DNA from 3 places in the Aquamicrobium sp. YD-1-mutant5 genome. Region 1 is predicted to be linked to each of the others. Evidence: predicted binding sites of a transcription regulator. Region 1 holds the regulator's gene; each other region holds the start of a gene.
What was found. The regulator LexA, encoded in region 1, represses DNA repair genes until DNA is damaged. The targets are predictions, from matches to a motif close to TGTTCNNNNTGTGTTCNG.
Positions count from the first base shown of each region.

Region 1 (4,982 bases):
CCGCCCGCCCTTGCCCGGGACTATGAGGCCGGCGCCGCCGCCTGCCTTTCGGTGCTGACGGATGGACCGTCTTTTCAGGGCGCCCCGGAATATCTGACCCGCGCGCGTGAGGCTGTCAGCCTTCCCGCGCTGCGAAAGGATTTTCTGTTCGACACCTATCAGGTGCATGAGGCGCGCGCATGGGGGGCGGATGCGATCCTCATCATCATGGCAAGCGTCGATGATGCCACCGCGCAGGCGCTCGAAGACACCGCCTTTTCGCTCGGTATGGACGCACTGATCGAGGTGCATGACGAGGAAGAAACGGTGCGTGCGCTTCGCCTTTCCTCGCGCCTCATCGGCATCAACAACCGCAATCTGCGCACCTTCGAAACCTCGCTGGAAACGAGCGAACGTCTTGCCCCGATGATTCCGGCCGACAGGCTGCTCGTCGGCGAGAGCGGCATCTTCACCAATGAGGACTGCAAGCGGCTGGCCCGGAGCGGCATCGGCACTTTCCTCGTTGGCGAAAGCCTGATGCGTCAGGATGACGTTACCAGTGCCACGCGCATTCTTCTTGGGCTCGAATCAGGCGAGGCATAGCTGCCGTGAGCGAACGCCCCTCTCCGGCCGGAACCGGCCTGACGCATATTGGCGCTTCCGGAGAAGCGCATATGGTCGATGTCGGCGGCAAGGCCGAGACCGTACGGGAGGCCGTCGCCGAGGGCAGCGTTCGCATGCAGGCCGAGACGCTGGCCATGATCCTCGCAGGCAACGCCAAGAAAGGCGATGTCCTGTCGACAGCGCGCATAGCCGGCATCATGGCCGCCAAGAAGGCGCACGAGCTCATCCCGCTCTGCCATCCGCTGCTGCTCACCAAGGTCAGCGTCGACATTGAGCCGGATCACGATCTGCCGGGCCTCAGGGTTCAGGCTCTGGCGCGCGTTACCGGCAAGACCGGCGTTGAAATGGAGGCTCTGACGGCTGCGTCCGTCGCCTGCCTCACCATCTACGACATGGCCAAGGCCGTGGATCGCGCGATGATCATTTCCGACATCAGGCTTACCTCCAAGACCGGAGGAAAATCAGGCGACTACAAGGCAGAGGCCTGACATGGCGCTGGTCCCGCTGGAAACGGCGCTGCAACGCCTTCTGGAGGATGTCGGGCCCCTCGGTGGTGAAAGCGTGCCCCTGAACGATGCGTATGATCGCGTGCTTTCCGAGTCGATCGTGGCGCTGCGCACGCAGCCTCCCTTCAACGCCTCGGCAATGGATGGCTATGCCATGCGGGGCGCCGACGCGCAGATCACGGGCAGTGAGCTGGCCGTCATCGGCGAAGTGGCCGCTGGCAGCATGTTTTCAGGCTCTGTCGAAGCCGGCCAGTGCGTGCGCATCTTCACCGGCGCGCCCCTACCCGCGGGAACCGATACGGTCGTTATTCAGGAAAATGTCGACAGGCCGGCAGATGGCGTGATCCGCCTGCGTGAGCCGACCGCTGCCGGTCGCAATGTGCGGCGCGCCGGTCTGGATTTCACGACTGGCGACCTTCTCGTCGAAAAAGGCCATCTGATGCGCGCCAGCGCGCTTTCGCTCGCCGCTTCGGCCAATCACGCGCGCCTCACGGTCGTCAGACGGCCACTGGTCGCCATCATCGCCACCGGCGACGAATTGCGCCTGCCTGGAAGCGAACTGGGACCGGGTCAGATCATTTCATCCAACAGCTATGGCATCGCAGCCGCGGCCCGCGCCGTGGGCGCCGATGTTCTCGATCTCGGCATCGCACCAGATCGCGAGGATGCAATCTCGGCGCTGGTGAAACAGGCTGTTGCGGCCGGTGCGAACGTCATCGTCACATCTGGCGGAGCCTCCGTGGGCGATCACGATCTCGTTCACAAGGTTCTGACGCGCGAAGGCATGACGCTCGACTTTTGGCGGATCGCCATGCGGCCCGGCAAGCCGCTGATGTTCGGCAGAATGGACAACATCAGATGTCTGGGCCTGCCCGGAAATCCCGTGGCGAGCCTCGTCTGCTCGCAGCTTTTCCTGAAACCTCTGCTCGCCCGCCTTGGCGGCCGCCCTTTCCGTCAGGACATCAGGACAGCGACGCTCGGGGCACCGGTTTCAGCCAACGACCATCGTCAGGACTATGTTCGTGCAGCCATTGAGGAACGCGACGGCCAGCTGATTGCCACGCCCTTCGGTGTGCAGGATTCTTCCATGCTGCGCACCATGGCCGCATCAGGGGGACTGGTCATACGCGCCCCCTTCCAGCCGGCATCGGAAATCGGCGATCCCTGCCAGTTGATGATGATCGGCTGAAGCCGTCCCCGGTCGTTCTGATTTTAAGCGGTTGCGGAACACAACTGGAACATATAGTGTTTGTTCCGGGTTTGTTTTCCGATTCTGGATTCGCCGCTGCCGGGGGAACCTATGCTGACGCGCAAGCAACATGAACTGCTTCTCTTTATCCATGAGCGGTTGAAGGAGAGTGGCATTCCGCCCTCTTTCGACGAAATGAAGGAAGCGCTGGACCTTGCCTCGAAGTCGGGCATCCATCGCCTGATCACCGCACTGGAAGAACGTGGGTTTATCCGTCGCCTGCCCAATCGGGCGCGTGCGCTGGAAGTGCTGCGCCTGCCAGATTCCATTGCCCCCGGTCTGAACAGTGCGCGAAAATTTTCACCCAGCGTCATTCAGGGAAGCCTCGGGCAGCCGGCAAAGGATGTTCGCAAGCCGCAGATCGCCAGCAATGAGGATGACAGCGCCTCGGCGGTTTCCATCCCCGTGATGGGGCGGATCGCTGCGGGTGTTCCGATCGATGCGATCCAGCACAAGACACATTCCATTTCGGTGCCGCCGGAAATGCTGTCGGGCGGCGAGCATTATGCCCTCGAAGTTCGGGGCGACTCCATGATCGAAGCCGGCATTTTCGATGGCGATACCGTCATCATCCGCAACGGCGATACAGCCACCCCGGGCGATATAGTCGTGGCACTCGTTGACGAGGAGGAAGCAACCCTGAAGCGGTTCCGTCGCAAAGGCGCCTCCATCGCGCTTGAAGCCGCCAATCCGGCTTACGAAACCCGGATTTTCGGACCCGACCGCGTCAAGGTGCAAGGCAGGCTGGTCGGATTGATCCGCCGTTACTGATCCGGAAATGAAACAGAACGAACCGGATTTTTTGCCTTCCATCCGTTCTGAGGAACATTGTTTATCAGCATCTTAAAACAACATCCTGAGGAAATGATTGAAATGTTGAGGTCGCCATTTGAGCGCTCTCAAAGCGTTGATCGCCGATAGCTAAAGGGCACTTTACGACCTGTACGATCGGTGAGCAGATTTTAGCTCCATAGGCGAGCGGCCCGTCCAGCTATCTGTCACGATGGTCGATTTTCCTGCGTAACTGGGTCTGCATTTGATCCACCCGCAGAAACGGACCTGCCAGACGAGGCGGAAACCGTTCCGGATACGCCCTGTCTTTATCGCTTATTCGATCTTGTCCGGGGCTGAGAGAACAGGCGTTTCCGCAGGTGCTGAGGCAACTTTTCTCTCATAGGGCGGCAAGCCACGTGCTTCCCGCGAGTATCGGCGCTGGGTGTGCCATGGCCGATAATCCCCTTCGATTGCGAAGCGCACCTTTGGCTCTCCGATGATTGGCAATGAATTTCCGACTGGAACACCAGAAGCAGCGTCGACCTTTTCCAGATAGACTTCGGCACTTCCCTTTTGCGCCAGCTTCCGACGGGTCACCACAATTGCCTGAGATTTTCGGCACGGGTTACGCATCACCGCGTCCTCGATCACGATGACTGTTGCATGGGCACATGCTTTGGCGGCCATACCCGCATCCTGAACCTGCACGACAAGCAGACCAGAGGGACTGCGCAAAGCACATGTTTTCTCGGAGCATACAAACCCTGCTGCTTTGCTTTCCTGCCTCGCAGGAGCGATAAAATCCTGCAGAAAAATACCCTCGTCCGGCGGCTTTACGCGGGTTGGCGGCAATATCGTTTCTGCATCCATCGCCCGGCTCCAGTTATCCATGGTGAAGGCACTCGGGCGGGGGCGGTTGACCGCAACCTGCCCCCCTTCCATGGCGACGGCAATCAGCCGGGCATCTTCTGAAATGAGAATGTCAGGCGTTCGGGCAGAGCCAAGCGTCAGCATACTGCCTATGGCGAATGGCAGTGCGACAAGGCGCAGCCATGTTGTCGTCATCGTTGCAATCACCAGCGCAATCGTCGCCAGAAGCACTGCCTCGGGTGGAATCAGCCCGATCGCGTCGACTGGCGACATGTCCGCGATCTTTTCGGAAAGGAAAATCACTGCCGTCAGCCCCTTGCCCATGATTTGCAAGAGAGGGCCATCCAGCCCGAAAGGCATGGCGAGCGATGCAAAAACGGCAAATGGCATGACGATGATCGAGACGACGGGCATCACCGCCAGATTGGCCAGCAGGCTGAGCGGTGCAATGCGCTGAAAATGCCATGCCGCGTAGAGGGTCGTGGCAACGCCGGCAACCACGGACGTTGCGGCAAGGCCAACCATCATGGTGACCAGAGCGCGGATCAGCGACCGAGCGAGACCGGACTTTTTGTAAACCCGCGCAACAGGTCGGCGCGCCTTGTAGTCCGACCATGCCGCATAGGCGCCGACCAGCGCCGCCGTTGCCGCGAACGACATCTGAAAACTCGGCCCCACCACCTCATGGGGCGTGACCAGGATGACGATGATCGCCGAAATAGCGAGATTGCGCATGGTCAGCGCGCTGCGGTCGAACAGCACGGCCACCAACATCACGGCCAGCATGATGAACGAGCGCACGGCAGCCACCACCATGCCGGATATCAGCAGGTAGGCGAAAATCGCAAAAAGCGCGGTAAGGGCTGCATATTTCCTGACCGGATGACGGGAGGAAAAATCCGGGAATGCGGCGAACAATCCGCGCATCAATCCCATCACCGTACCCGCCACCAGCGCCATATGCAGGCCGGATATGGAGA
Region 1 covers NZ_JCAKKP010000001.1:345,937-350,918, reverse strand. Annotated here, with positions in the region: gene trpC (indole-3-glycerol phosphate synthase TrpC) at 1-582, shown strand, start outside; gene moaC (cyclic pyranopterin monophosphate synthase MoaC) at 588-1,091, shown strand; gene AC5XE7_RS01685 (molybdopterin molybdotransferase MoeA) at 1,093-2,298, shown strand; gene lexA (transcriptional repressor LexA) at 2,410-3,129, shown strand; gene AC5XE7_RS01675 (ComEC/Rec2 family competence protein) at 3,466-4,982, opposite strand, start outside.

Region 2 (4,982 bases), on a different contig from region 1:
CGATGTCGTATTTCGCCATGATGCGATTCCCGATTTTCCTGTTCCGGTCACGATGGCTGTGGCCATCCTGCGCGCATTGCCCAACAACGCGTCTCTGATCTGATATCCGGGCGATGCCGGATGCGTTTTGTCTGGCCGAAAAAAGGTCTTGCCGCAAGCTCTTGCAAGGGCCAGCCTGCCGGGTCACAAAGGCCAGATGACCGATATGCAGAACCGCCCCCGTCGCTCCGTGCTTTATGTCCCTGCCGTCAACGACAAGGCGCTGGCCAAAATCGGGCAGTTGCCCTGCGATGCGATCGTGGTGGATCTGGAAGATTCGGTTTCGCCGGACCAGAAGGTGGCGGCGCGGCGGAAGCTGGCCGGCATTTTCGCCGCCCGTCCGCAGCACGCTCAGATGGTGGTGCGCATCAATGCGCTGTCCAGCGAATGGGGCGAGGATGATCTCGCGGCGGTCGTTGCCTGTAAACCGGATGCCATCCTGCTGCCCAAGGTCGATACGGCGCGCGACGTGCTGGAAGCAAACGACCGTCTGGACGAACTCGACGAGGATGCCGCCATCGCCCTGTGGGCGATGATCGAGACGCCCCGGGGGCTGATGAACAGCGGCGCCATCGCCGAGCTCGGGCGCGATCCCGCCTCGCGGCTTTCCTGCTTCGTGATCGGAACCAACGACATCGCCAAGGAAACCGGCGTCTCGCTTAAGCCCGACCGGCGTTATGTGATGCCGTGGCTGATGCAGATATTGCTCGCCGCGCGTGCCGGCGGGCTCGATATGCTCGATGGCGTCTACAATGATTTCCGTGATGCCGAAGGATTTCTCCGGGAATGCGCGGAAGGGGCCAGCATGGGCTTCGACGGCAAGACGCTGATCCACCCTTCCCAGATCGAGGCCGCCAATGCTGCCTTTTCGCCTGAGCCTTCCGCCCTTGCCGCGGCACAGGCCATTGTCGATGCCTTCGCGCATCCCGAAAACCGGGACAAGGGCGTGATCGCTCTTGACGGGCGCATGGTGGAGCGCCTGCATCTGGCGCAGGCCGAAAAACTGCTGGCGAAAGCGGCCGCCATCGCTGCATGATGGCGCCTCCGTTTCTCACAGGAAGATACGATGCGACTCTACCGTTTTCTGACCGCCGTCGATGACGCCACCTTCTGCCACAAGGTGACGGCTGCCCTGAACAAGGGCTGGCATCTCTACGGCTCGCCCACCTATGCCTATGACAAAAAAGAAAAGGTCATGCGCTGCGGGCAGGCGGTGGTGAAGGATGTCGAGGGGCAGGAGTATGAGCCCGGCGAAACGAAGCTCAGCGACTGGTAAAGGGCCCGGAGCAGCGGGCGTTCTGACGAATGCTGCTCTGGTCTCGTTCTTTGCCGTATTTATGCGACGTCAGACGATTTGGTCTGACTGCAACATGATCTAAACACCCAGCCGGGTTTTGGGCGCCTCATATTGCGCGGAATAGGTATCCGCCATCGCCTCTTCGCGGCTTGAGGACAGGTCCTCGAACGGGATCGGCCGATCGAACTGGCTGATGGTGAAATCCCACTTTATCCCGCCGATCCGGTTGTAGAAGCGCGTGCCGTCCGGCGTCCGGGTCTTGAGAATGTCGCCGCCCAGCATATCCTGCGCCACAAGTGCGGTGACGCTGCACTGGCCTGTGGCCGGATTATCCGCTCGCCACCGGCTGTAAGTCTCCGCGCTCCATGCCGCCATGAGCCTTGCATATAGTTCCAGTGGTATGATTTCGCTGCCTTTCGTCATTCCGACGACGCTTCGATGCGCTCCATGTCGTCGTCGGAAAGGCCGAAATGGTGGCCGATCTCGTGGATCAGCACATGGGTGACGATGTCGCTCAGCGTTTCCTCGTTCTCGGCCCAGTAATCGAGGATGGCGCGCCGGTAGAGGGTGACGCGGTTCGGCCCCTCGCCCGTGGCGGGGTTCCAGCGTTCGGCGATACCGCGTCCCTCGAACAGGCCGAGCAGATCGAAAGGCGTTTCCAGCGCCAGATCGTCCATGATCTCGTCGGTCGGGAATTCCGCCACCTGGATGATGATCTCGCCGGTCAGCGTGCGGAATTCCTCGGGCAGATGCGCATAGGCCTCCAGCGCCAGCATCTCCATTTCCTCCAGCGAGGGGGAGAGTTCTCCGTGCCAGGTGCGTGTCTTGTAGATGCGGGCCATGCTTCGTCCTTCTTTCCCGCGGCATATAGGCTTTTGCGCGCGGCTGGGCAAACGCTGATGCACAGGCAGGGTCTTTCGAAGGAATAAATTCTTATCTTGTCTGCTTGACTCCTGAGTTCGGCTCTGGAATCTATAAGAACATAACAGGAACAAATAAGAGAGATCGACCGCCATGGCGAATCGCGCCGTGGCGCGGGACGCCGTTTTTGCCCTGCGCCGGGAAATTGCGAGAATTGAAGGCGCGCTGCCGCAGCGCCTTGAAGTGCCTGTGGGAGCGGAAGGCGAAGGGGAGGCCCCGCGCCTGCCCATCGGCGTCGGCAGTCTCGACAGGCTGCTCGGCGGCGGGCTCATGCGGGCGGCGCTGACCGAGATCCATGGTCGTGAAACGCGCGATGCCGGTGCGGTCGCCGGTTTTGCGCTGGCTCTGGCCGGTCTGCTGCTGGGGCAGGCGAAGGAACCGGGCCTCGTGCTGTGGGTCGGCATGTCGGGTGTGTTGCATGAGGCCGGCCTTCCCCATGTCGTGGGCGCGCAGGCGCTGTCAGGTCTTGCGCCGGAGCGGCTTCTGCTGGCGCAGGCACCGAAGCTTGCCGATGCGCTGTGGGTGGCGGAGGAGGCAATTCCGCTGCAGAAGCTGGCCGCCGTGGTGGTGGAAGTGCACGGCAACCCCGAAAGGCTCGACCTCACCGCCACGCGCCGCCTGCATCGCCGCGCGCAGGCGGCCGGCCGGCCGGTGCTGCTCCTGCGTCAGGCGGCACGGCCTGAAGCCACCGCAGCTCCCGTGCGCCTTGTCGTCTCGCCGGCATCGTCCGGCATGCGCAGCACGCTTGCCGGCCCGCTCGAAGGCTCCATCGGCCTGCCTGCCTTCGCCGTCTCGCTCGACAAATCCCCTGCCGTCCTGCCGGGCCTGTTCACACTGGAGTGGAATTCCGATGCTTGCCGTTTCACCGAAAGAGCAAATCCGCAAATCGGAACAGCGGATCCTGTCGCTGTGGTTTCCCTATCTGGCCGCGGAGCGGGTGCTGCGCCGGCGTCTGGGCAGGTCGTGGCGTTCCGCACACAAGGCGCATCCACCGCTGGTGCTGAGCCTGCAGCGTCACAACACGGTGCAGGTCGCGGCCCTCGACGCACGGGCTGAGGCGCTGGGCCTGAAGCGCGGCATGGGCCTTGCCGATGCGCGGGCCATGCATCCGGCCCTCGATGTGGTCGAAGCCGATCCGGCAGGCGAGCGCCGCCTGCTGGAAGCGCTTGCCGACTGGTGTGACCGCTACACGCCGCTGGTGGCGCTGGACGGCGAGAACGGGCTGTTTCTCGACGTCACCGGCTGCACCGCGCTGTTCGGCGGGGAGAAGCCGATGCTGGAGATGGTGCTGGCGCAATTCTTCGATCAGGGTTTTGACGTGCGTGCCGGCCTTGCCTCGACGCCCGGGGCCGCATGGGCGGCGGCGCGGTTTCAGGGAAGGCTGGTGGTCGCACCGGGTGCCGAGACAGACCTGCTGGCACGGCTGCCGCCGCAGGCGCTGCGCCTTGACGCACAGCTCTGCACGGGGCTCGACAGTGTCGGCCTGCGCAGCATTGGCGAGATCATAGCCGCACCGCGCGCGCCGCTTGCCCGCCGCTTCGGCCGGCACCTGATGCTGCGTCTCGATCAGGCGCTTGGCCGCGTCGACGAGGCGGTGTCGCCGCGCCTGCCGGTGCCGGCGCTGGTCGTGGAGCGGCAACTGGCCGAGCCGGTCGTGCTTACCGAGGACATCGAGCGGCTGGTGCAGATACTGGCCCTGTCGCTGAAAGGCGATCTGGAGCGGCGCGGCGAGGGTGCGCGGCAGCTTGGCCTGTCGCTGTTCAGGGTCGATGGCGCGGTCAGCCGCATCGCTGTTGCCGCATCGCTGCCGCTGCGCGACCCGGACAGGATTCACAAGCTGTTTCGCGAAAGGCTGGCCGCCGCCGGCGGCGATTTCGACGCCGGTTACGGCTTCGATCTCGTGCGCCTTGCCGCCTTTTCGACCGCGCCTTTCGACATGCGCCAGACGGATCTTTCCGGTGAGGCCGGCACGGGGGAGGAGGATCTCGCCCTGTTCGCGGACCGCGTGCGGGCAAGGCTGGGGCGCGGGGCCGTGATGCAGCCGGTGGCGGTCGGGAGCCATGTTCCCGAACGGGCCGTCGCCCTGCAACCCTTTGCCGGGAAGCTTCCCGAGGCCGGCACCGCAGGCGTGTCTCGGCCCGCGCTGCTGGAGCGGCCGGTGCGCCTGTTCGGCCGGCCCGAGCCGGTCGAGGTGCCGGCCACCGAATTGCCGGAAGGCCCGCCGATGCGGTTCCGCTGGCGGCGTGCCCTGCACAGCGTGGTGCGCGCCGAAGGGCCGGAGCGCATCGCCCCCGAATGGTGGCGCAATGGCGAAGAGGTGCCGGAGCGCGATTATTACCGCGTCGAGGACAGCGAAGGCCGCCGCTACTGGCTCTATCGGCTCGGCCATCATGAAGCCGGCCAGCCGCCGCCGCGCTGGTTCATGCACGGGCTGTTCGCATGAACGCTTCTGCTGCCGGAAGCGGCGTGCCCGCCTATATCGAGTTCGGCGTGCAGTCGAATTTCTCGCTGCTGCGCGGGGCCTCGCGGCCGGAAGAGCTTGTGGTGACGGCCTGCGCGCTGGGCCATGCCGGCATGGGACTGGCGGATCGCAACACGGTGTCGGGTGTGGTGCGGGCGTGGAGCCAGTCGAAGGCGATCCGGTTTTCGGAAAAAGGCGAAGCGCATGTGCTGCCCTATCATCCCGGCTGCCGGCTGGCCTTCGCCGATGACACGCCCGACGTGC
Region 2 covers NZ_JCAKKP010000003.1:609,350-614,331, reverse strand. Annotated here, with positions in the region: gene AC5XE7_RS07385 (NAD(P)/FAD-dependent oxidoreductase) at 1-19, opposite strand, end outside; gene AC5XE7_RS07380 (HpcH/HpaI aldolase/citrate lyase family protein) at 206-1,075, shown strand; gene AC5XE7_RS07375 (DUF1737 domain-containing protein) at 1,106-1,315, shown strand; gene AC5XE7_RS07370 (YunG family protein) at 1,415-1,759, opposite strand; gene AC5XE7_RS07365 (metallopeptidase family protein) at 1,756-2,178, opposite strand; gene AC5XE7_RS07360 (ImuA family protein) at 2,351-3,313, shown strand; gene AC5XE7_RS07355 (Y-family DNA polymerase) at 3,255-4,700, shown strand; gene AC5XE7_RS07350 (error-prone DNA polymerase) at 4,697-4,982, shown strand, end outside.
Region 2: a site for LexA is predicted at 2,313-2,330, ahead of AC5XE7_RS07360 (ImuA family protein). Genes of this name have one in related genera too.

Region 3 (4,982 bases), on a different contig from region 1:
GCGACAGCAATTATGCCGATCTCACCGACCTTCCCGAGGAACGGCTGCGCCTCATCGCCGGCACCCCCGGTTCGGCGCTGGGTTCCACCCGCGACAAGCCAGATGCCGCCTATTGCGACCTGATCCTGTCGGGCCTGAAGAAGGTCGATGCGGAAGCCTTCATCTATATCGGCGGCAACGACACCGCCGGCACCCAGCAGATTCTCAGCGATGCGGCCGGCGGTTCCATCGCCATGGTGCATGCGCCCAAGACCATCGACAACGATCTGGTGGAAAACGACCATACGCCGGGCTTTATCTCGGCAGCCGAGTTCGTCGCCGGAGCGTTCCTGTCGGTCGATCTCGATTTCCGCGCCCTGCCCGGCATCTATGTCGGCATCGTCATGGGCCGTCATGCCGGCTTCCTCACCGCCGCTTCCGCCGCATGGCAGCAGGACGAGATGAGCGGCCCGCACCTCATCTATGTGCCGGAACGCGCCTTCGACATTCCACGTTTCATCGATGATGTCCGCTCGACCTACGACCGCCACGGACGCTGCGTGGTCGCAGTGTCGGAAGGCGTCTCCACGGCCGATGGCAAAGCGCTTGTGGAAAGCCTCGTACCGCCGGAGCGGCTGGAACGCGACCAGCACGGCAATGTGAAACTTTCCGGCAGCGACCTGACCGCAGCGCTGGAACACGCGCTTGCCGAACATCTTCCCGGCAAGCGCGCGCGGGTAGATGCCTTCGGCTTCCTGCTGCGCGGCAATGTCGGCTCCATCAGCCAGACAGATGCCCGTGAAGCCTTCGAAGCCGGCGCCTTCGCGGTGCAGGTTGCGAGCGAAGGCAGCGGCTCGGTTGCGCTTCAGCATGACGGCAGCACGGTCCTCGCCAGAGTTCCGCTCGCCGATGTTGCCGGCAAGACGCGGCACATGCCGGACAGCTTCCTGCACCGGCAGGAAAACCGGCTTTCCGAAGAAGGCTATGCCTATCTGAAGCGGCTGGTGCCGGCGAAGCACAAGGTCGGGCAGCCCTTCGTGTAGCAACGACGGAGCCTGCGCCTCATGGCCTGACAGCTCAGCGCGCAACCGTCCTGCCAGATCGCCGTGCGTCAATTCGGACGCACAAAGGACGATCTGAATTACTGAGAGAGCATCGGAATCACCGAAAACCGGACTCCACTTTTCGGTCCGATGCTCTGGAGTAGAGCCCGTCGCGCTTCTTCTCCTTGCGGGCTGCCGGCAGGATCGCAGCCTTCAGGGTTTTCAGCGAGAGCCCTCTTGCGAGTGCTGCGGCACTATCTGCGTGCCGCGCGAGCACCACGGCCTGCCTGCGTGGCAAAAGCAGCCCCTGCGCCAGAGGCCCCGGCCGTGAAAGGATGCGCGCGAGGAAGGGTGCCCGGCTTGACCGGTCTCTCGAAAACCGCGCTGCCGTGCCGGAGCGGGCCGCGTGAACCGCCACTGCTTCCGTCCAGTCGCCGAGCAGGCGCGCGCCCGGTTCCACCAGCAGCAGCCAATCGCCTTTCGCCGTTTTGACGGCATCGGCGATGCCGCCTGTCGTCCACACGCAACCTGCATGCTCCGCGACCTGACGTGTTGAGTCGCCGGAGCCCAGATCGCAGACGACGACATCACGCACCAGCCCCTCCACCGCACCCGACACCAGCGAAGCGAGCGTCCGTGCCAGAGCTTCCTCGTCGTTGCAGGTCTCGATGATGACGCTGAGCATAAACGCCTGATAGCCCACAGGCTGGAACAGCGCCAGTTTCAAGTCGGACCGGCCCGGTTCGCATAACAAAGTTCTTGATTTGTTCTCATTTTGGGATAGGAATAATTTCATGAGAACAGAGATTCGACAGTCTCAGCCCACCTCTTGGGAGAAGGCCAGGATGGAACCAATCGTGCAGGCGGATGTTGCAGCTTTCGGAACGGGACGCAGCGAAATGGCCAATGCGATGATAGAGCAGAGCGGCCTGCGCCTGAGGCCCGACAGGGCTCGCGGGCGCGCCGCCGGCATCAATCCCTCCGGTCGCTACGAGCCGGTCAGCCGCCATGTGTTCGACGATGGCTGGGAAAGCCTCGAGGAATTGCCGCCGTTCAAGACGGAAGTTCAGGTGGAACGGCCGCGCACAATCATCACCCGCAACAGCTCCCCCGACATTTCCTTTGACCGTTCGGTGAACCCCTATCGCGGCTGCGAGCATGGCTGCGTCTACTGCTTCGCACGCCCTACCCATGCCTATATGGGCCTGTCGCCGGGGCTGGATTTCGAGGCCAGGCTGTTTGCCAAGCCGGATGCGGCGCGCCTGCTGGACAAGGAACTGTCGAAGGAAGGCTACACGCCGCGCACCATCGCCATCGGCACCAACACCGATCCGTACCAGCCAATCGAGAAGCAGTACCGGATCATGCGCGAGATACTGGAAGTGCTGGAGGCGCGCGGCCATCCGGTCGGCATCGTCACCAAGTCGGCGCTGGTCACCCGCGACATCGACATATTGGCACGCATGGCGGAGCGGGGCCTTGCCAAGGTGGCCCTGTCGGTCACAACCATGGACCGCAGGCTGGCCCGCACGATGGAACCGCGCGCGGCGACGCCGACCAAGCGACTGGAAACCATTCGGCAGCTTACAGATGCGGGCATCCCGACATCCGTTCTGGTGGCCCCGATCATCCCGGGACTCAACGATCAGGAACTGGAGCGCATCCTCGATTCGGCACGCGCCGCCGGAGCGCGCGAGGCCGGCTATGTGGTGCTGCGCCTGCCGCTGGAAGTGGCGCCCATCTTCAAGGACTGGCTGCTGCGCAACTATCCGGACCGCTACAGGCACGTCATGTCCCTTATCCGCTCCATGCGCGACGGCAAGGACTATGACGCGGAATGGGGCAAGCGCATGAAAGGCGCCGGCCCCTACGCATGGCAGATCGGCCGGCGTTTTGAGATTGCAGCCAAAAAACTTGGCCTCAATACACAGCGCCTCAGTCTGCGAACCGACCAGTTCGTAGCCGGGAAGCACAGCGAACAGCTGATGCTGCTCTGAAACCGGGGGCAGGTCGGGTTTGGAAGGCGAAGGCCGGCCTGATGTCTGCCCGGCCAGAAAGACGTCGAAGAAGCGGGAACCGGATCTTGTCCCCCGAAGCTTCGGAACAGATTGCAACGGCGCTGGCGCACACCCGGGAGAACGGCACCAGCGTATGTGTTTCCTGTAGCCATTCGAGCAAAATCGGGTCGGCTGGATCGGCAGCGGTTTGTGTTTGGAGTTGAGTGAGACAAGGGCTGAGAGGGTTTCTGTGGAGAGCAGGACTGCTCTTGAATGTTCGTCCTGACAAGCCGTCGTCCCGGCTTGTCTTCGGCCGGAAGGCGTTCCCCCCGCCTCCGGCTTCCCCTGCCCGCCGCTCCCCTCGGCGGCAGGGGCTTGCGGAGAATCGGGGCCAGTGCGAACTTCGCCGCATCATGGTTCGCTTACGCCCCGATTCTCCACTTCTCTTCGATATCGTCCAGCGCCCCGATTTCTCATTCGAGACATCGGCAAGAGCCGAAGGCCTGTGGCCTGTGGCAGGCATGGATGAGGCGGGGCGGGGTCCCCTCGCGGGTCCTGTTGTGGCGGCGGCGGTGGTGCTGGACCCAGACAATATTCCGCCGGGGCTGGACGATTCCAAACGCCTCAGCCATGCCCAGCGCGAAGCCCTGTTCGAAACGGTGCTGAGTGCGGCCCGCGCTGTCGGCATCTCTTCCGTCTGCGCCGAGAGCATCGATGCCGGCGATATCCGCAAGGCCAGCCTTGAAGCCATGCGCCGCGCCGTCTGCGCTCTTTCCGTTCAGCCGAAGCTTGCGCTCGCCGATGGCCGTGACGTACCACCCGGCCTGCCCTGCCTCGGCCGCGCACTGGTCAAAGGCGACCAGCGCTCGCAATCCATTGCCGCAGCCTCCATCGTCGCCAAGGTGATGCGCGACCGCATGATGGCCGACTGCGGGCGGATACATGCCCAATACGGGTTCGAGATTCACATGGGTTACGCAACGGCCCGCCATCGCACGGCCATCAAGGCTCACGGTCCGGTAAAGCGGCTGCACCGGATTTCCTTCGCCCCTTTCCGCAAAGCGGAAGGCGAAGAGTAAAAGCAGCTTCTCATTCTCCTGAGTTTCGAAACCGCTCAGCCTGCGCTCATGATGCTCCGCTGCGTACGGCTCAGAAAGCACGCTGCAAGCCTTTTCCAACTTCACTTCAGGTTGGAATCACGCCCGCGAGGACAACGGCAGCGTCAAAACTCGTTGATCGGGAAGACGGGTCGTCTCATCCTCTCCAGCAGAAACTTCTGACCCCTTCACCTCGCCCACTTTTTGAAAAGAAAAAAGCCGCCGGGTTACCCCAGCGGCTTTTGATTATTCCGAAACCGGCCTCGCTCAGTTGAGGCGGGCCTTCACTTCTGCAACCGAAGTCTTGAACAGATCGGCGTCAACCTTTGCATCGGTCTTGTCAGCCAGCACCTTGCGGGCGGCTTCGACGGCAAGCTCGACGGCGCTGGCGCGCACTTCGCTCACGGCATCGCGCTCAGCCTGAGCGATCTTCTGCTCGGCCATGGCGGTGCGGCGTGCAACATAATCTTCCGTCTTGCGCCTGGCATCCTCAGCAAGAGCGGCGGCCTCGCGTTTCGCGACGTCGACGATCTCGGAGGCTTCCAGCTCGGCGGCCTTGCGCTTGGCCTGATATTCGGCGAGCAGGGCCTGTGCTTCCTCGCGCAGGCGCCTGGCTTCTTCAAGCTCGTTGCGGATGCGCTCGGCGCGCTGATCGAGCGCCTTGGAAACCATACCCGGGACTTTGAGATAGATGCACAGCGCGATGAAAATCACCAGTGCGACGGTAGCCCAGACTGTGGCGAGAGATGTTGCGTCCATAGTCTGTGCCCTCAACCGGCGACGGATTTGATGGCGGCAGCCACACCGGCCTTGTCGGCCTTGCCGACGAGCTGCTCGATGATGGCGGAAGCCGTGGATTCAGCGAT
Region 3 covers NZ_JCAKKP010000008.1:100,117-105,098, forward strand. Annotated here, with positions in the region: gene AC5XE7_RS13160 (diphosphate--fructose-6-phosphate 1-phosphotransferase) at 1-1,022, shown strand, start outside; gene AC5XE7_RS13165 (glycosyltransferase family protein) at 1,141-1,749, opposite strand; gene AC5XE7_RS13170 (PA0069 family radical SAM protein) at 1,868-3,019, shown strand; gene rnhB (ribonuclease HII) at 3,433-4,098, shown strand; gene AC5XE7_RS13180 (F0F1 ATP synthase subunit B) at 4,384-4,875, opposite strand; gene AC5XE7_RS13185 (F0F1 ATP synthase subunit B) at 4,887-4,982, opposite strand, start outside.
Region 3: a site for LexA is predicted at 1,777-1,794, ahead of AC5XE7_RS13170 (PA0069 family radical SAM protein). Genes of this name have one in related genera too.